2 regions of the Teichococcus aestuarii genome follow, and region 1 is predicted to be linked to the other one. Evidence: predicted binding sites of a transcription regulator. Region 1 holds the regulator's gene; the other holds the start of a gene.
What was found. Region 1 encodes HrcA, which represses chaperone genes, less so after heat shock. Its sites were predicted from a motif close to GTTNGCACTCNCNNNNNGNGAGTGCNAAC; they were not measured.
Positions count from the first base shown of each region.

Region 2: the regulator HrcA is predicted to act here: its motif matches at 2,464-2,492, upstream of groES (co-chaperone GroES).

Region 1 is NZ_JBHSCH010000017.1:69,706-76,678, reverse strand. Features, by position in the region: partial or broken gene ACFOY6_RS09500 (hypothetical protein) at 1-518, shown strand, start outside; gene hslV (ATP-dependent protease subunit HslV) at 567-1,133, shown strand; gene hslU (ATP-dependent protease ATPase subunit HslU) at 1,137-2,465, shown strand; gene ACFOY6_RS09485 (EcsC family protein) at 2,522-3,319, shown strand; gene hrcA (heat-inducible transcriptional repressor HrcA) at 3,338-4,426, opposite strand; gene ACFOY6_RS09475 (hypothetical protein) at 4,605-4,880, shown strand; gene ACFOY6_RS09470 (hypothetical protein) at 4,880-5,062, shown strand; gene ACFOY6_RS09465 (TrkH family potassium uptake protein) at 5,075-6,643, opposite strand; gene trkA (Trk system potassium transporter TrkA) at 6,582-6,973, opposite strand, start outside.
Region 2 is NZ_JBHSCH010000042.1:6,615-13,587, reverse strand. Features, by position in the region: gene ACFOY6_RS15555 (cold-shock protein) at 1-147, opposite strand, end outside; gene groL (chaperonin GroEL) at 409-2,052, opposite strand; gene groES (co-chaperone GroES) at 2,107-2,397, opposite strand; gene ACFOY6_RS15540 (usg protein) at 2,680-2,955, shown strand; gene ACFOY6_RS15535 (AEC family transporter) at 2,987-3,904, opposite strand; gene gmk (guanylate kinase) at 3,954-4,583, opposite strand; gene ACFOY6_RS15525 (YicC/YloC family endoribonuclease) at 4,580-5,473, opposite strand; gene ACFOY6_RS15520 (SDR family NAD(P)-dependent oxidoreductase) at 5,513-6,301, shown strand; gene ACFOY6_RS15515 (DMT family transporter) at 6,312-6,973, opposite strand, start outside.

The sequences.
Region 1 (6,973 bases):
TGGCGCCGCTGATGCTGCTGGCCCTGGGCGCCGCGGGGCGGGAGCGCACCGACCAGGGCCGCGGCGCGCGGCGCGTGGCGGTGGACTGGCCGGCCGAAATCGTGCCGGCGCTCGGCCTGCCGCCGGTGGTGGCGCGCATCGTCAGCCTGTCCCTGGGCGGGGCGGCGCTGCGGCCGGAGCGGGCCGGCTGGGGTGGCCGGCTGCTGCGGCTGCTGCGGCTGCTGCCGCCCGGGGCGGGGCGGGGCCGCATGCGCCTGCGCAACGCCCGGCTGGGCGAGATCGAGGTGCAGCTGGTGCAGCAGGAGGGCGGCCTGCTGCGGCTGCGCTTCCTGGCGCTGGACGCGGCGCAGGCGGCGCTGATCGGCGGCCTCGTGGCTTCGTCCGCCGCCCCCCCGGCTGATCCTGCGGCGGACGGCTCCGGCCGGCGGGAGGACAGCCCCGCCAGCGCCGCGCCCAGCGCTGCCACGGCCGCGCCGCAGCCACCCCCCGCCGAGTGGGAGACCTGGCGCGGCGGTTGAAGCACGCCCCCGCTTGTTGCGCCGCATCGGCGATGCCATCTCGGCGGCATGAACGCGACGTCTCACGATCCCCGCTACGATCCCCTGGGCTGGCACGGAACCACCATCCTCTGCGTGCGCAAGGACGGAAAGGTGGCCATGGCGGGGGATGGCCAGGTCTCCATGGGTCAGACCGTGGTCAAGAACAACGCCCGCAAGGTCCGCCGCATCGCCGGCGGCAAGGTGCTGACCGGCTTCGCCGGCGCCACCGCGGACGCCTTCACCCTGCTGGAGCGGCTGGAGGCCAAGCTGGAGCGCTTCCCCGACCAGCTCGAGCGCGCCGCCGTGGAGCTGGCGAAGGACTGGCGCACCGACCGCTACCTGCGCCGCCTGGAAGCCCTGCTGGCGGTGGCCGACAAGGACCGCTCCCTGCTCATCACCGGCAATGGCGACGTGCTGGAGCCGGAGGATTCCATCATCGGCATCGGCTCGGGCGGCAACTACGCCCTGGCCGCGGCCCGCGCGCTGATCGACGTGGACGGCATGAACGCCGAGGACATCGCCCGGAAGGCCATGGGCATCGCGGCCGAGATCTGCGTCTACACCAATGGCCGCTACGTGCTGGAGACCCTCTGACCCATGGCCACCGAGACCGTGAACCTCTCCCCGCGCGAGATCGTCTCCGAGTTGGACCGCTTCATCATCGGCCAGCATGAGGCCAAGCGCGCCGTCGCCATCGCGCTGCGCAACCGCTGGCGCCGCCAGCAGCTGCCCGAGGCGATGCGCGAGGAGGTGGTGCCGAAGAACATCCTGATGATCGGCCCCACCGGCTGCGGCAAGACCGAGATCGCCCGGCGGCTGGCCAAGCTGGCCGACGCCCCCTTCATCAAGGTCGAGGCCACCAAGTTCACCGAGGTCGGCTATGTCGGCCGCGACGTGGACAGCATCGTGCGCGACCTGGTGGAGATCTCCATCACCCGCATGCGCGAGACCGCCCGCCGCGAGGTGCAGGCCAAGGCGGAGCTGGCCGCCGAGGAGCGGCTGATCACCGCCCTGGTGGGCGAGGGCGCCTCCGGCGAGACACGGATGAAGTTCCGCCGCATGCTGCGCGAGGGGCAGCTCGAGCAGAAGGAGGTGGAGGTCCAGGTCTCCGACCAGGGCGGCGCGACGCCCGTGGGGATGATGGACATGCCCGGCATGCCGCCCGGGCAGATGGCCAACATCCAGGAGATGATGGGCAAGATGTTCGGCCGCCAGGCCAAGTCGCGCAAGCTGACCGTGGCCGAGGCGCGCATCGCCCTCACCCAGGACGAGGCCGACCGCCTGCTGGACCAGGAGAAGCTGACCCGCGACGCGGTGGCGCATGCCGAGAACCACGGCATCGTCTTCCTCGACGAGATCGACAAGGTCTGCGCCCGCTCCACCGATGGCGGCGGCCGTGGCGCCGACGTCTCGCGCGAGGGCGTGCAGCGCGACCTGCTGCCGCTGATCGAGGGCACCACCGTCGCCACCAAGCACGGCCCGGTGAAGACGGACCACATCCTGTTCGTCGCCTCCGGCGCCTTCCACATCGCCAAGCCCTCCGACCTGCTGCCGGAGCTGCAGGGCCGCCTGCCGATCCGCGTCGAGCTCGGCGCGCTGACGCGGGAGGATTTCCGCCGCATCCTGACCGAGCCGGAGCACTCCCTGGCGAAGCAGTATGTGGCGCTGCTCTCCACCGAGGGGGTGACGCTGGAGCTGACGGACGACGCCATCGAGGCGGTGGCCGACCTCGCCGCCGAGATCAACGCCCGCGTCGAGAACATCGGCGCCCGCCGCCTCGCCACCGTGCTGGAGAAGCTGCTGGAGGAGGTCTCCTTCAGCGCCAGCGACCGCAACGGTGAAACGGTGCGCGTCGATGCGGCGTATGTGAAGGAGAAGGTCGCGCCGCTGGCCGCCAGCGCCGACCTCAGCCGCTTCATCCTCTGACCGCCCGCGGGAGTGGGGCCACCCCTCCCGCCCCCCCCTCCGGAGCCCGCCGCCCCATGAGCCAGACCCTTCCCGCCACCCTGCCCCTCCCCGCCGAGGCCGAGGCGGAACTGGCCGAGGCGCGGCGCGTGCTGGAGGAGACCTCGCTGGCCGCGCGCATGGCGCAGATGGCGGGCACCCCCATCGAGGCGCTGCGCCGCCGCCTGCCGGACTCGGCGCAGGGCCTGCTGGACCGGACGGTGCGCCAGGCCCTCTCCACCGCGCTGCGCGCCGCGATGCGCAGCCGGCCGGACCGCACCCCCACCGGGCTGCGGCAGGACTGGCTGCACCGCGGGCTGGCCGCCGCCTCGGGCGCGGCGGGTGGCGCCTTCGGCCTGCCGGGCACGCTGCTGGAGCTGCCCGTCTCCACCGCCGTGCTGCTGCGGCAGATCGGCGCCGAGGCCGCCGCCGCCGGCGAGGACCTGGACGACCCGATGACCGGCGCCGAGTGCCTGAAGGTGTTCGCCCTCGGCGGCCCCGGCCCGGCAGACGACGCCACCGAGACCGGCTACTTCGCCACCCGCCTGGCGCTGGCGCAGTTCCTGCCCAACATGAGCGCGGCGCTGCTGCCGGGCTTCGTCGGCGCCATCGCGGCGCGCTTCATCGGGCCGCTGAGCTTCAAGCTCTCGGCCCAGGCGGCGCCGGTGGTGGGCGCGGCGGCGGGGGCGGCGGTGAACCTCGCCTTCCTGGAGCATTTCCGCACCCTGGCGCGGGCGCATTTCACCGTGCGCCGGCTGGAGCGCACCCATGGCGCCGGGGCGGTGCGGGCCGCCTACGAGGTGCTGGCGGCGCGGGCGCGCCACCAGGCCGCCTGAGGCGGCGCGCGCTCCCTCTCAGCCCAGGAGCTGCCCGATCACCCGCGCCGTGTAGTCCACCACCGGGATGACGCGGCCATAGTTGATGCGCGTCGGGCCGATGACGCCGATGGCGCCGACGATCTGCTCCTGCCCGTTGCGGAAGGGCGCCACCACCATCGAGAGGCCGGCGCTGTCGAACAGGCCGGACTCGGCGCCGATGAAGATCTGCACGCCCTGGCCGCGCTGCGCCAGCTCCAGCAGGCGCAGCATGGTCTCCTGCGCCTCCAGCCGCTCGAACAGCGCCTGGATCTCCTGCACCCGGGCGATCTGGTCGAGATTCTCCAGCAGCTTGGCCTGGCCGCGCAGGATCAGCGAGCCGCCGCCGCCGCCGGCCCAGGTGGCCAGCCCCTGCTCGATCATCTGCTGCGTCAGCGTGTCCAGCGCGGTGCGGTTGGCCTGGATCTCCTCGGCCACCATGCCGCGCGTCTCCTCCAGCGTGCGGCCGGAGAGGCGGGCATTGATGAAGTTGCTGGCCTGGGTGAAGGCGCTGGGCGGCAGGCCGGCCGGCACCTCGATGACGCGGTTCTCCACCTGGCCATGCGCGTTCACCAGCACCACCAGCGCCCGCCCGGGCGAGAGGGCGACGAACTCGATGTGCCGCACCGCCGCCTCGGTCTTCGGCGCCACCACCAGCCCGGCGGCGCCGGCGAGGCCGGAGAGCATCTGCCCTGCCTCGGACAGCGTCTCCTCCATGCTGCGGCCGGCGGCGGCGCAGCGTATGGCGATCGCCTCCCGGTCCTCGTCCGAGAGGTCACCGAATTCCAGCAGCCCGTCCACGAACAGGCGCAGCCCCTGCTCGGTGGGCAGCCGCCCGGCCGAGGTGTGGGGGGCGTAGAGCAGCCCCGCCTCCTCCAGATCCGCCATGGCGTTGCGGATGGTGGCCGGCGAGAGCGCCAGCGGCAGGCGGCGGGAAAGGGTGCGGGAGCCGACCGGCTCCCCGGTTTCCATGTAGAGCTCCACCACCTGCCGCAGGATGGTGGCGCCGCGGTTGTCGAGCCCCGGCAGGAGGTGCAGCCCCCCACGGTGGCCGGTGAACAGCGGCGATGGGCCCTTTCCTTTGGCCAAACTCTTCGATTCCTTCATCACGTTGCGGCGCTCTGCCCCGGCCTCAAGCATCCGTGAAGCAATCGGGTGACACTTCGCGCCAATCTTGTCACGCGCGGACACATCCTGGCCATCAACGCGTTGCACTTCTTCTATCCTAATGGTGTGCCGCAGGGCGCGAACAAGCGCGGAGGGCCTCATGACGGATATGTCTGGACTTCGGCTCTGGCCGCTGGCGCTGATGGGGTGGCTCGCGGCCTATCCGCCCGCCACCAAGGATGCCGCCAACGAAACCCCACCGGGGCTTGAGGAGGCGGAGGGAGAGCGTGCCCAGGCGGGCCAGCCCAAGCCGGGCACCCGCACGGCCTGGTTCGGCATGTCCCGCGCCCGCTACGCCCAGCTGACCGACGAGGAGCGCGCCCGGCTGCGCGCCGAGCGCCGCGCGGCCCGGCAGGCCGGACAGCCGCTGGCCTGATGGTGGCCAGCAACCCCGTCCTGCTCGGCTTCCTGCTGGTGCTGGGGCTGTTCGCGATGGGCGCCACCCTCGCCGGCCTGCTGCTGGAGCGCGCGGCGCGCCACCCCCGCGCCGCCGCCGGGGTGGTCGTGGCGGCGATGTTCGGCCTGTCCTGGGGCGGGATCCTGCTGCTGCGCGACTGAGCCGGCCGCGCCTCAGCCGCGCCAGAAGCGCGGCATGAACAGGATCAGCACGGTGAACAGCTCCAGCCGCCCCAGCAGCATGGCGAAGCAGAGCAGCCATTTCGCCGCCTCCGGCAGCCCGGCGAAATTGCCGGCCGGGCCGATCACCGGCCCGAGCCCCGGCCCGACATTGGAGAGCATGCTGACGGCGGCGCTGGCGCTGGTGAGGAAATCCAGCTCCATCGCCATCAGCGCGATGGTGAGCGCGCCGTAGCAGAGGAAATACAGCGCGAAGAACACCACCACGGAGCCGATGACGTCGTCCGGCAGCGGCCGCCCGGCATAGACGCGCGGGAACACGCCGCGCGGGTAGAGCAGCCGCAGGAAATGCGCCCGCAGCATGATGGCCACCACCACGAAGCGGAAGATCTTCATGCCGCCGGCGGTGGAGCCGGTGCAGCCGCCGACGAACATCAGCGCGAAGAAGATGCCGGTGGCGGCACCCCCCCACTGCATGTAGTCGGCCGAGGCGAAGCCGGTGGTGGTGACCACCGAGACGACGTTGAGCGCCGCGTGGCGCAGCGCCGCCTCCACCCCGTAGGTGCCGCGCAGCACCAGGATCGCCGCCACCAGCAGGATGGCGCCGAGCAGCAGGCCGAGCAGCGCGCGCACCTGCGGGTCGCGCAGGATCTCCCAGTCCCGCCGCAGGGCGCGCAGGTAGAGCACGAAGGGCAGCGCGCCGGCCAGCATCCCCGCCGTGGCGATCCAGTGGATGGCCGGGTTGTCCCAGTTGGCCAGCGAGGAATCGGAGGTGGAGAAGCCGGCGGTGGAGATGGTGCTGAGCGCGTGCACCACCGCGGCGAAGGGCGCCATGCCGGCGGCGAGATAGGCCAGGGCGCAGGCCACCGTCATGCCCAGATAGACGGCGCTGATGGCGGTGGCGATCTGCCGCGCGCGCGGCAGCACCTTCTCCGAGCGGTCGGAGCTTTCGGTGCGGAACAGCTGCATGCCGCCGACGCCGAGCGCCGGCAGGATGGCCAGCGCCGTGGCGATGATGCCGATGCCGCCCAGCCATTGCAGCAGCGAGCGCCAGAGCAGGATGCCCGGCGGCGCGTGGTCCAGCCCCGTGACGACGGTGGCGCCGGTGGTGGTGAGGCCGGAGACCGCCTCGAAATAGGCATTGGTCACGCTGCCGCCGAGGCCGGGATGCAGCGAGAGATAGAAAGGGATGGCGGCGCAGGCGGTGATGGCCGCCCAGCTCAGCGGCGTCAGCACGAAGGCCTGGCGCAGCGTCAGCCCGCCCTTCAGCGGGCAGCGCGTGGCGCGGAACAGCAGGCCGGCGCCGGCCAGCAGGCCGAGGCTGGCGGTGGCGAAGGGCTTCCAGTCCGGGTGGCCATGCGCCGCGTCCACCGCCGCCGGCAGCAGCATGAAGGCGGCCAGCGCCAGCAGCATGCCGCTGACGAGGTGCAGCACCGGCCGCAGCGGCGGCGGCGACCAGCCGCCCGCGGCCTGCCCGGAGGCGGCGGGGGAGCGGGGCGGCTCAGGCCGCATCGGGGTCGGTGGCGTCGGGGTCGAGGGGCGGGCCGGGGGGCGGGCGGTCATCCTCCCGGCCGGGCACGGTGAGCACCGCCTCCGCCTGCTTCAGCGCCGCGTGGGAGACCACGGCGATGACGTCGTCGCCGGGCTCGATGCGGGTGGCGGCATCGGGGATGATGGCCTCGCCGCCGCGCAGCACGGCGCCCACCAGCATGCCCGGCGGCAGGCCGATGCTGCCCAGCGGGCCGCTGACGAGGCGGGAGCCGGCCAGCGCCTCGGCCTCCAGCACCTCGCCGAAATCGCCGCGCAACTGGTAGACCTGGGCGATGGCGCCGCGCCGCACGTGGCGCAGGATGGAGGAGATGGTGATGCTGCTCGGGCTCACCACCGTGTCGA
Region 2 (6,973 bases), on a different contig from region 1:
GCTCACCTTCTGGTTCTCGTTCAGCCCCTGCAGGCCGGCCTTCTGCACGGCGGTGATGTGCACGAACACGTCCTTCCCGCCATCGGAGGGAACGATGAAGCCGAAGCCCTTGGTCGCGTTGAACCACTTCACGGTGCCAGTCGCCATGCGACGCCACTCCTTGTTCGCATTGGCCGGGCAGGAGCGCCCGAGCCGATAACCCAGCCGGCGTCCCGGGACGGCTTGAAGAGCGACCGGGTCTCCGGAGGCACGGCAAGGCGAGCGGAAGCGTCTGGCGCGGATAGTGGGGCAGATCGTTTCTGAACTGTCAACGCAAACCGGAAAACGGGCAGCCGGATACGCAACGAAAAAAGGGGCGGCCCCTGCGGGCCGCCCCCTTGCCTTCCGGCGGGACCTGATCCGGGAGGATCAGAAGTCCATGTCGCCGCCCATGCCGCCCATGCCGCCCGGGCCACCGGCCGGAGCCTTCTTCTCAGGACGCTCGGCGATCATCGCCTCGGTCGTGATCAGCAGGGAGGCGATGGAGGCCGCGTCCTGCAGGGCGGTGCGGACCACCTTGGTCGGGTCGATGATGCCGGCCGCGACCAGGTCCTTGTACTCGTCGAGCTGGGCGTCGTAGCCGTACTCGTAGGTGCTGTCGCGCAGGACCTCACCGGCGATCACGGCGCCGTCCTTGCCGGCGTTCTCGGCGATCTGCTTCAGCGGCGCCTGGATCGCGCGGCGCACGATCTCGATGCCGACCTGCTCGTCGTTGTTCAGGCCCTTGAGGTCGGCCAGCTTCAGCGAGGCGCGCAGCAGGGCCACGCCACCACCGGGGACGATGCCTTCCTCGACGGCCGCACGGGTCGCGTGCAGGGCGTCGTCGACGCGGTCCTTGCGCTCCTTGACCTCAACCTCGGTGCTGCCACCGACGCGGATCACGGCGACGCCACCGGCCAGCTTGGCCAGGCGCTCCTGCAGCTTCTCGCGGTCGTAGTCCGAGGTGGTCTCCTCGATCTGCGCCTTGATCTGCTCCACGCGGCCCTCGATGTCGGACTTCTGGCCGGCACCGTCGACGATCGTGGTGTTCTCCTTCTCGATCCGGACCGTCTTGGCCTGGCCGAGCATGGCGAGCGTCACGGTCTCGAGCTTGATGCCGAGGTCCTCGCTGATCACCTGGCCACCGGTCAGGATCGCGATGTCCTCGAGCATCGCCTTGCGGCGGTCACCGAAGCCCGGGGCCTTCACGGCGGCGATCTTCAGGCCACCGCGCAGCTTGTTGACGACCAGGGTGGCCAGGGCCTCGCCCTCAACATCCTCGGCCACGATGATCAGCGGGCGGCCCGACTGAACCACCGTCTCCAGCAGCGGCAGCATCGGCTGCAGCTGGGACAGCTTCTTCTCGTGGATCAGGATGTAGGGATTCTCGAGCTCGGCGATCATCTTCTCCGCATTCGTGATGAAGTACGGGGAGACGTAGCCGCGGTCGAACTGCATGCCCTCGACGACGTCCAGCTCGGTCTGGATGCCCTTGGCTTCCTCGACCGTGATGACGCCCTCGTTGCCGACCTTCTCCATCGCGTGGGCGATCATCTCGCCGATCTCGGTCTCGCCATTGGCGGAGAGCGAGCCGACCTGAGCGACCTCGGCGGAGGTGGTGATCTTGCGGGTCTTGGACTTCAGGTCCTCGACGATGACGGCAACCGCCTTGTCAACGCCGCGCTTCAGGTCCATCGGGTTCAGGCCGGCGGCCACGGCCTTGGCGCCCTCGCGGATGATGGCCTGGGCCAGCACGGTCGCGGTGGTGGTGCCGTCGCCGGCCAGGTCGTTCTGCTTCGAGGCCACTTCGCGCACCATCTGCGCGCCCATGTTCTCGAACTTGTCGGCCAGCTCGATTTCCTTGGCGACCGTCACACCGTCCTTGGTGATGCGGGGCGCGCCGAAGGACTTGTCGATGACGACGTTGCGGCCCTTCGGGCCCAGCGTCACCTTCACGGCGTCGGCCAGAATGTCCACACCGCGCAGCATGCGCTCGCGGGCGGGAGCGCCGAACTTGACGTCCTTAGCAGCCATGGTTCTCTACCTCGTCAGATCTGTTGGGAAGAAGATGGGGTCCGCAGGCCGAAATCAGGCCGCGATCACGCCCATCAGGTCGGATTCCTTCATGATCAGCAGCTCTTCGCCGCTGATCTTGACCTCGGTGCCGGACCACTTGCCGAACAGGACGCGGTCGCCGACCTTGACGTCCAGGGCGACGACGACGCCCTGCTCGTTGCGCGCACCGGAACCGACGGCGACGATCTCGCCTTCCATCGGCTTCTCCTTGGCGGTGTCGGGGATGATGATACCACCCGCGGTCTTCTCCTCGGCGGTCAGCCGGCGGACGACGACGCGGTCATGCAGCGGACGAAACTTCATATGGCCCTCTCCTGACGCCCTGTGTGGCGCATTCAGCGACGGTTGCCTCGGCCGGCGGGCAAGCCTGTTAGCACTCACCCCCGGCGAGTGCTGACGATCTAGGGAAGAGTCCAAGCCACGTCAAGCAGCAAGCAGCACTCTTTGGCGATGAGTGCTAAGACACTGTTTGCGCAGGATTTTTCTTGCAGCCCCCTGTCACCCGCATGTCATGCTCCGGCACCCGAGGAGGGGAATCAGACTGGCCCGGCAGGCCGGGCCGCACCAGAACGGAGAGGAGTGCCCATGCTGCTGCGGGATATCGAAGCCTTCGTCCGCATTCCGGACTGGCGGCTGACCACGGCCGAGATCCTCTACCACCTGCCCGACCATCCGGGCCTGCTGCAGAGCTTCGTCTGGCAGAAGGTGGACCACGCGCCCCGCTTCCCGGAGCTGCACCGCTTCCTCGACTTCTGGCAGCGCGAGATCCAGGGGCCGCTGCACTCGGTGCGGGTGGCCTCCAGCGCCCTCGCCCGCCCGGCCGAGTTCCGCTACGCCGCCGGGCAGTTCACCCTGCACTGACAGGCGCTGCCGGGGCGGCCGGAAGGCCGCCTCACAGCACGGCCAGCAGCACCGCCAGTGTCGCCACCGAGAGGATGGTGGAGAGCAGCACCGTGGCACCCGAGCGCTCCGCCCCCGCGGCGTAGCGGCGGGCCAGGAAGAAGGCGTTGGCCCCCGTCGGCATGCCGGCCGCCAGCACCGCCACGGAAAGCGACAGCGGCGGCAGGCCCAGCAGCCGCCCCATCAGCCAGACCAGCGCCGGCATCAGCAGCAGCTTCAGCGCGGTGCAGAGCAGCGCCGAGGGCCAGTCCCGCCGCGCATCGAAGGCCACCAGGCTGGCACCGAGGCAGAACAGCGCCACCGGCGGCCCGGCCATGCCCGTCATCTCCAGGAAGCGCCGCGCCACGGGCGGCACCTCCAGCCCCGACTGGTAGATCACCAGCCCGGCCAGCACCGCCAGCACCACCGGGTTCCGCAGCACCGAGAGGAAGGTGGAGCGGGCGATGGCCAGGACCGGCGCGCGGGCATTGTGCGCGATCTCCCCCACCACCGTGCCAAGCGGCAGCAGGATCAGCGAATGCAGGCCGAGGATGGCCAGGAGCTGCGCCAGCCCCGCCTGGCCATAGGCGGCGATGACCAGCGGCACGCCGATCATGGCCGTGTTGCCGAAGGCGGCGTTGAGCGCGAAGGTGCCGCCCTCGTCCAGCTTCATCCCCAGCGCCAGCCGGCCCAGCAGCAGCGCCAGCGCATAGGCGGCGAGGCAGCCGCTGAAGAAGGCCAGCGCCGTCGCGCCGCCATTGGGGTGCGGCATGGTGGCGCCGTTCAGCAGCAGGCAGGGCATGGCGAGGCGGAAGACGAAATCCGTCATCCCCCGCAGCCCCTCTTCCGAGATCCAGCGGCGGCGCGCGGAGAGATAGCCGATGCCGATCATCACGAAGATCGGCATCACGACATTCAGCAGCATGGACATGGAAATGCCTCCGCGCGCGGCGCCCGGCGCGGGCCGGGCCGCCGCCGGGTCACGGGCGCAGCAGGCCGTCGATGAAGCCGGGCAGCCAGGGCTGCCGTGCCCGCGCGCTGCGCGCGGCATGGATGATGGCGCGCACCTCCGCCACGGTCTCGTGGAAGTCGGTGTTCACCAGGACATGGTCGAAATCGGCCCAGTGGCTGATCTCGTCGCGGGCGGCCTGCATGCGTCGGGCAATCTCTTCGGCGGAATCCTGGCCCCGGCCATGCAAGCGCCGTTCCAGCTCCTCCAGGCTCGGCGGCAGCAGGAACACGCTCACCACATCCCCCGGCAGCGCCCGGCGCAGCAGCAGGTGCCCCTGCCAGTCGATGTCGAACATCACGTCCCGGCCCGCCGCCAGCGCCTCCTCCACCGGGGCGCGCGGCGTGCCGTAGCGGCGGCCGAAGACATGGGCGCTCTCCAGCATCTGGCCGGCCGCCTCCATCGCCTCGAACTCGGCCTGGCTGCGGAAGAAGTAGTGCACCCCCTCCTGCTCGCCCGGGCGCGGCGCGCGGGTGGTGGCGCTTACGGAGAGGCGCAGCGCCGTCTCGCGCTCCAGCAGCGCACGGCTGACGGAGGACTTGCCGGCCCCCGAGGGGGCGGAGAGCACGAGGCAGAGCCCGCGCCGGGAGATACGGTTCATTCGACGTTCGCCGCCTGCTCGCGCAGCCGCTCGATGGCGGCCTTGAGGTCCAGGGAAAGCCGGGTCAGGGCCAGGCTGGCCGACTTCGCCCCCAGCGTGTTCGATTCGCGGCCGAATTCCTGCGTCAGGAACTCCAGCTTGCGCCCCACCGATTCGGCCGAGGCCAGCAGCGCCCGGGCGGCGCCCAGATGCGCGCCAAGCCGGTCCAGCTCCTCCCGCACGTCGGATTTCTGCGCCAGCAGCGCCACCTCGGCGGCCAGCCGCTCCTCCGGCACGCGGCTCTCGCCCTCCAGCAGCGCGGCCAGCGCGGCGGCGAGGCGGGCCCGGTGCGCGGCGGGCTGGGTGGCCGCCTCGGCGATGGCGGCGTCGCGCAGCGCGGCAATCTCGTCGAGCAGCGCCGCCAGGATCTCACCCAGCCGCCCGCCCTCGGCCCGGCGCGCCTCCGCCAGCCCCTCCAGGGCGATGGCGAAGCCTTCCGCCAGGGCGGCGTGGCGGGCTTCCAGCTCGGCCTCGACCGGCTCGGCCGTCTCGGCACGCAGCACGCCGGGCAGCGCCAGCACCGCCTCGGCGCGCGGGGCCGGGCAGCCGGGGATCTGCGCCGCCACCTCCAGCGCCAGCCGGATCGCCTGGGCCAGCGCCGCCGGGTCGGGCGTCAGGCGCGGCGCCCGCTCCTCGCGCTTCAGCGTCAGGGTGGCGGAGATGTTGCCGCGCCGGAAGCGCGACGCGGCGGCGTCGCGCAGCTTCGCCTCCAGCGGGTCCAGCCCGGACGGCAGGCGGAGCCGGACATCCAGCCCGCGCCCATTGACGCTGCGCAGTTCCCACACGAAACCCGTGCCATCCGGCAGGGTGCCCGCGTGCCGGGCGAAGCCGGTCATCGACGAGAGAGCCATGCCCGGCCTTCTCTTCCCCTCCGCTTCAGGATGCAAGGCATGGCGAACACGCCCTGGCGACAGATCGCGCTGACCGGCGCCTCCTCCGGGCTGGGTCGGGCGCTGGCCCTGGCCTGCGCCGCCCCCGGCGCCACGCTGCACCTGGCCGCGCGCGACGCCGGGCGGCTGGCGGAGACCGCCGCCGCCTGCCGCGCCGCCGGCGCCACGGTGCGCGAGACGGTGCTGGACGTGCGCGACGCCGCCGCCTGCGCCGCCTGGGTCGGCGCCATGCCGGAGATCGACCTGCTGATCGCCAATGCCGGAATCTCCGGCGGCACGGGCGGCGGCAGCGAGCCAGCGGAGCAGATCCGCGCCATCTTCGAGACCAACGTGACCGGCGTGCTGAACACCGCCCTGCCCGCCATGGCGCGCATGGCCGCGCAGCCGCCGGGCGCGGACGGGGTGCGCGGCCGGGTGGCGGTCATCGCCTCGGTGGCTGCCTTCTTCGCGGCGCCGGGGGCGGCGGCCTACTGCGCCAGCAAGTCGGCGGTGCAGCGCTGGGCGGAGGCGACCGACGCCACGGAGCGCGCCCGCGGCATCCGCCTGCACGCCGTCTGCCCCGGCTACATCCGCACGCCGATGACGGCGGTGAACCGCTTCCCCATGCCCTTCATGCTGGAGCCGGAGGCGGCGGCGCGGCGCACCCTGGCGGGGATCGCCGCCGGGCGCACCCGCATCGCCTATCCCTGGCCGACCTATGCCCTGGCGCGGCTGGCCGGCGCGCTGCCGCTGCGGGTGCAGGCCCTGCTGGCCAGCCGCGTGCCGGCCAAGCCGGTCACGGGAGGATAAGGCCGGCGGCTCAGCGCCGCGTGGCCAGCCAGACGCCCAGCAGCACCACCGCGCCCCCCAGCGCCACGCGCGGCTCGGGGATCTCGGAGAGCAGGAAGGCGGCCACCAGCGCGGCGAAGGGCGGCTCCAGATAGCCCACCATCGCCGCCTCGGTGGCGCGCGCCCGGCGCAGCAGCAGCACGTAGAGCGAGAGCGGCACGGCGGAGGCGAACACCCCCAGCACCACCAGCGAGAGCCAGATGGAGGCCGGCTGCGCGAACCCGCCCGGCGCGCCGAAGGCCAGGCCCAGCGTGCCGGCGATCAGCACCGCCATCACCTGCTGGCCCATCACAAGCTGCCCCGCCTCCTCCGGCCTGGCCCAGCGCATGTAGACGGTGCCGGCGGCGTAGGAGGCGGCGGTGCCCAGCATCAGCAGCGCGGCGCCGATGGTGGCGCCGCCATCCAGCGCCCGCGGCCCCAGGATGACGGCGATGCCGAGGAAGCCGAGGCCGAGCCCCAGCGCCATGCGCGGCCCCGGCCGCTCCTCCCGCAGCAGGAAGAAGGCCATCACCCCCACCAGCAGCGGCGTGGCGGACTGGATCAGCGCCGCCGGCGCGCTCTCGATGTCGCGCAGCGCGAGCGCGGTCAGCACGTTGGGCAGCCAGCCATTCACCGTGCCGATGACCAGGATGT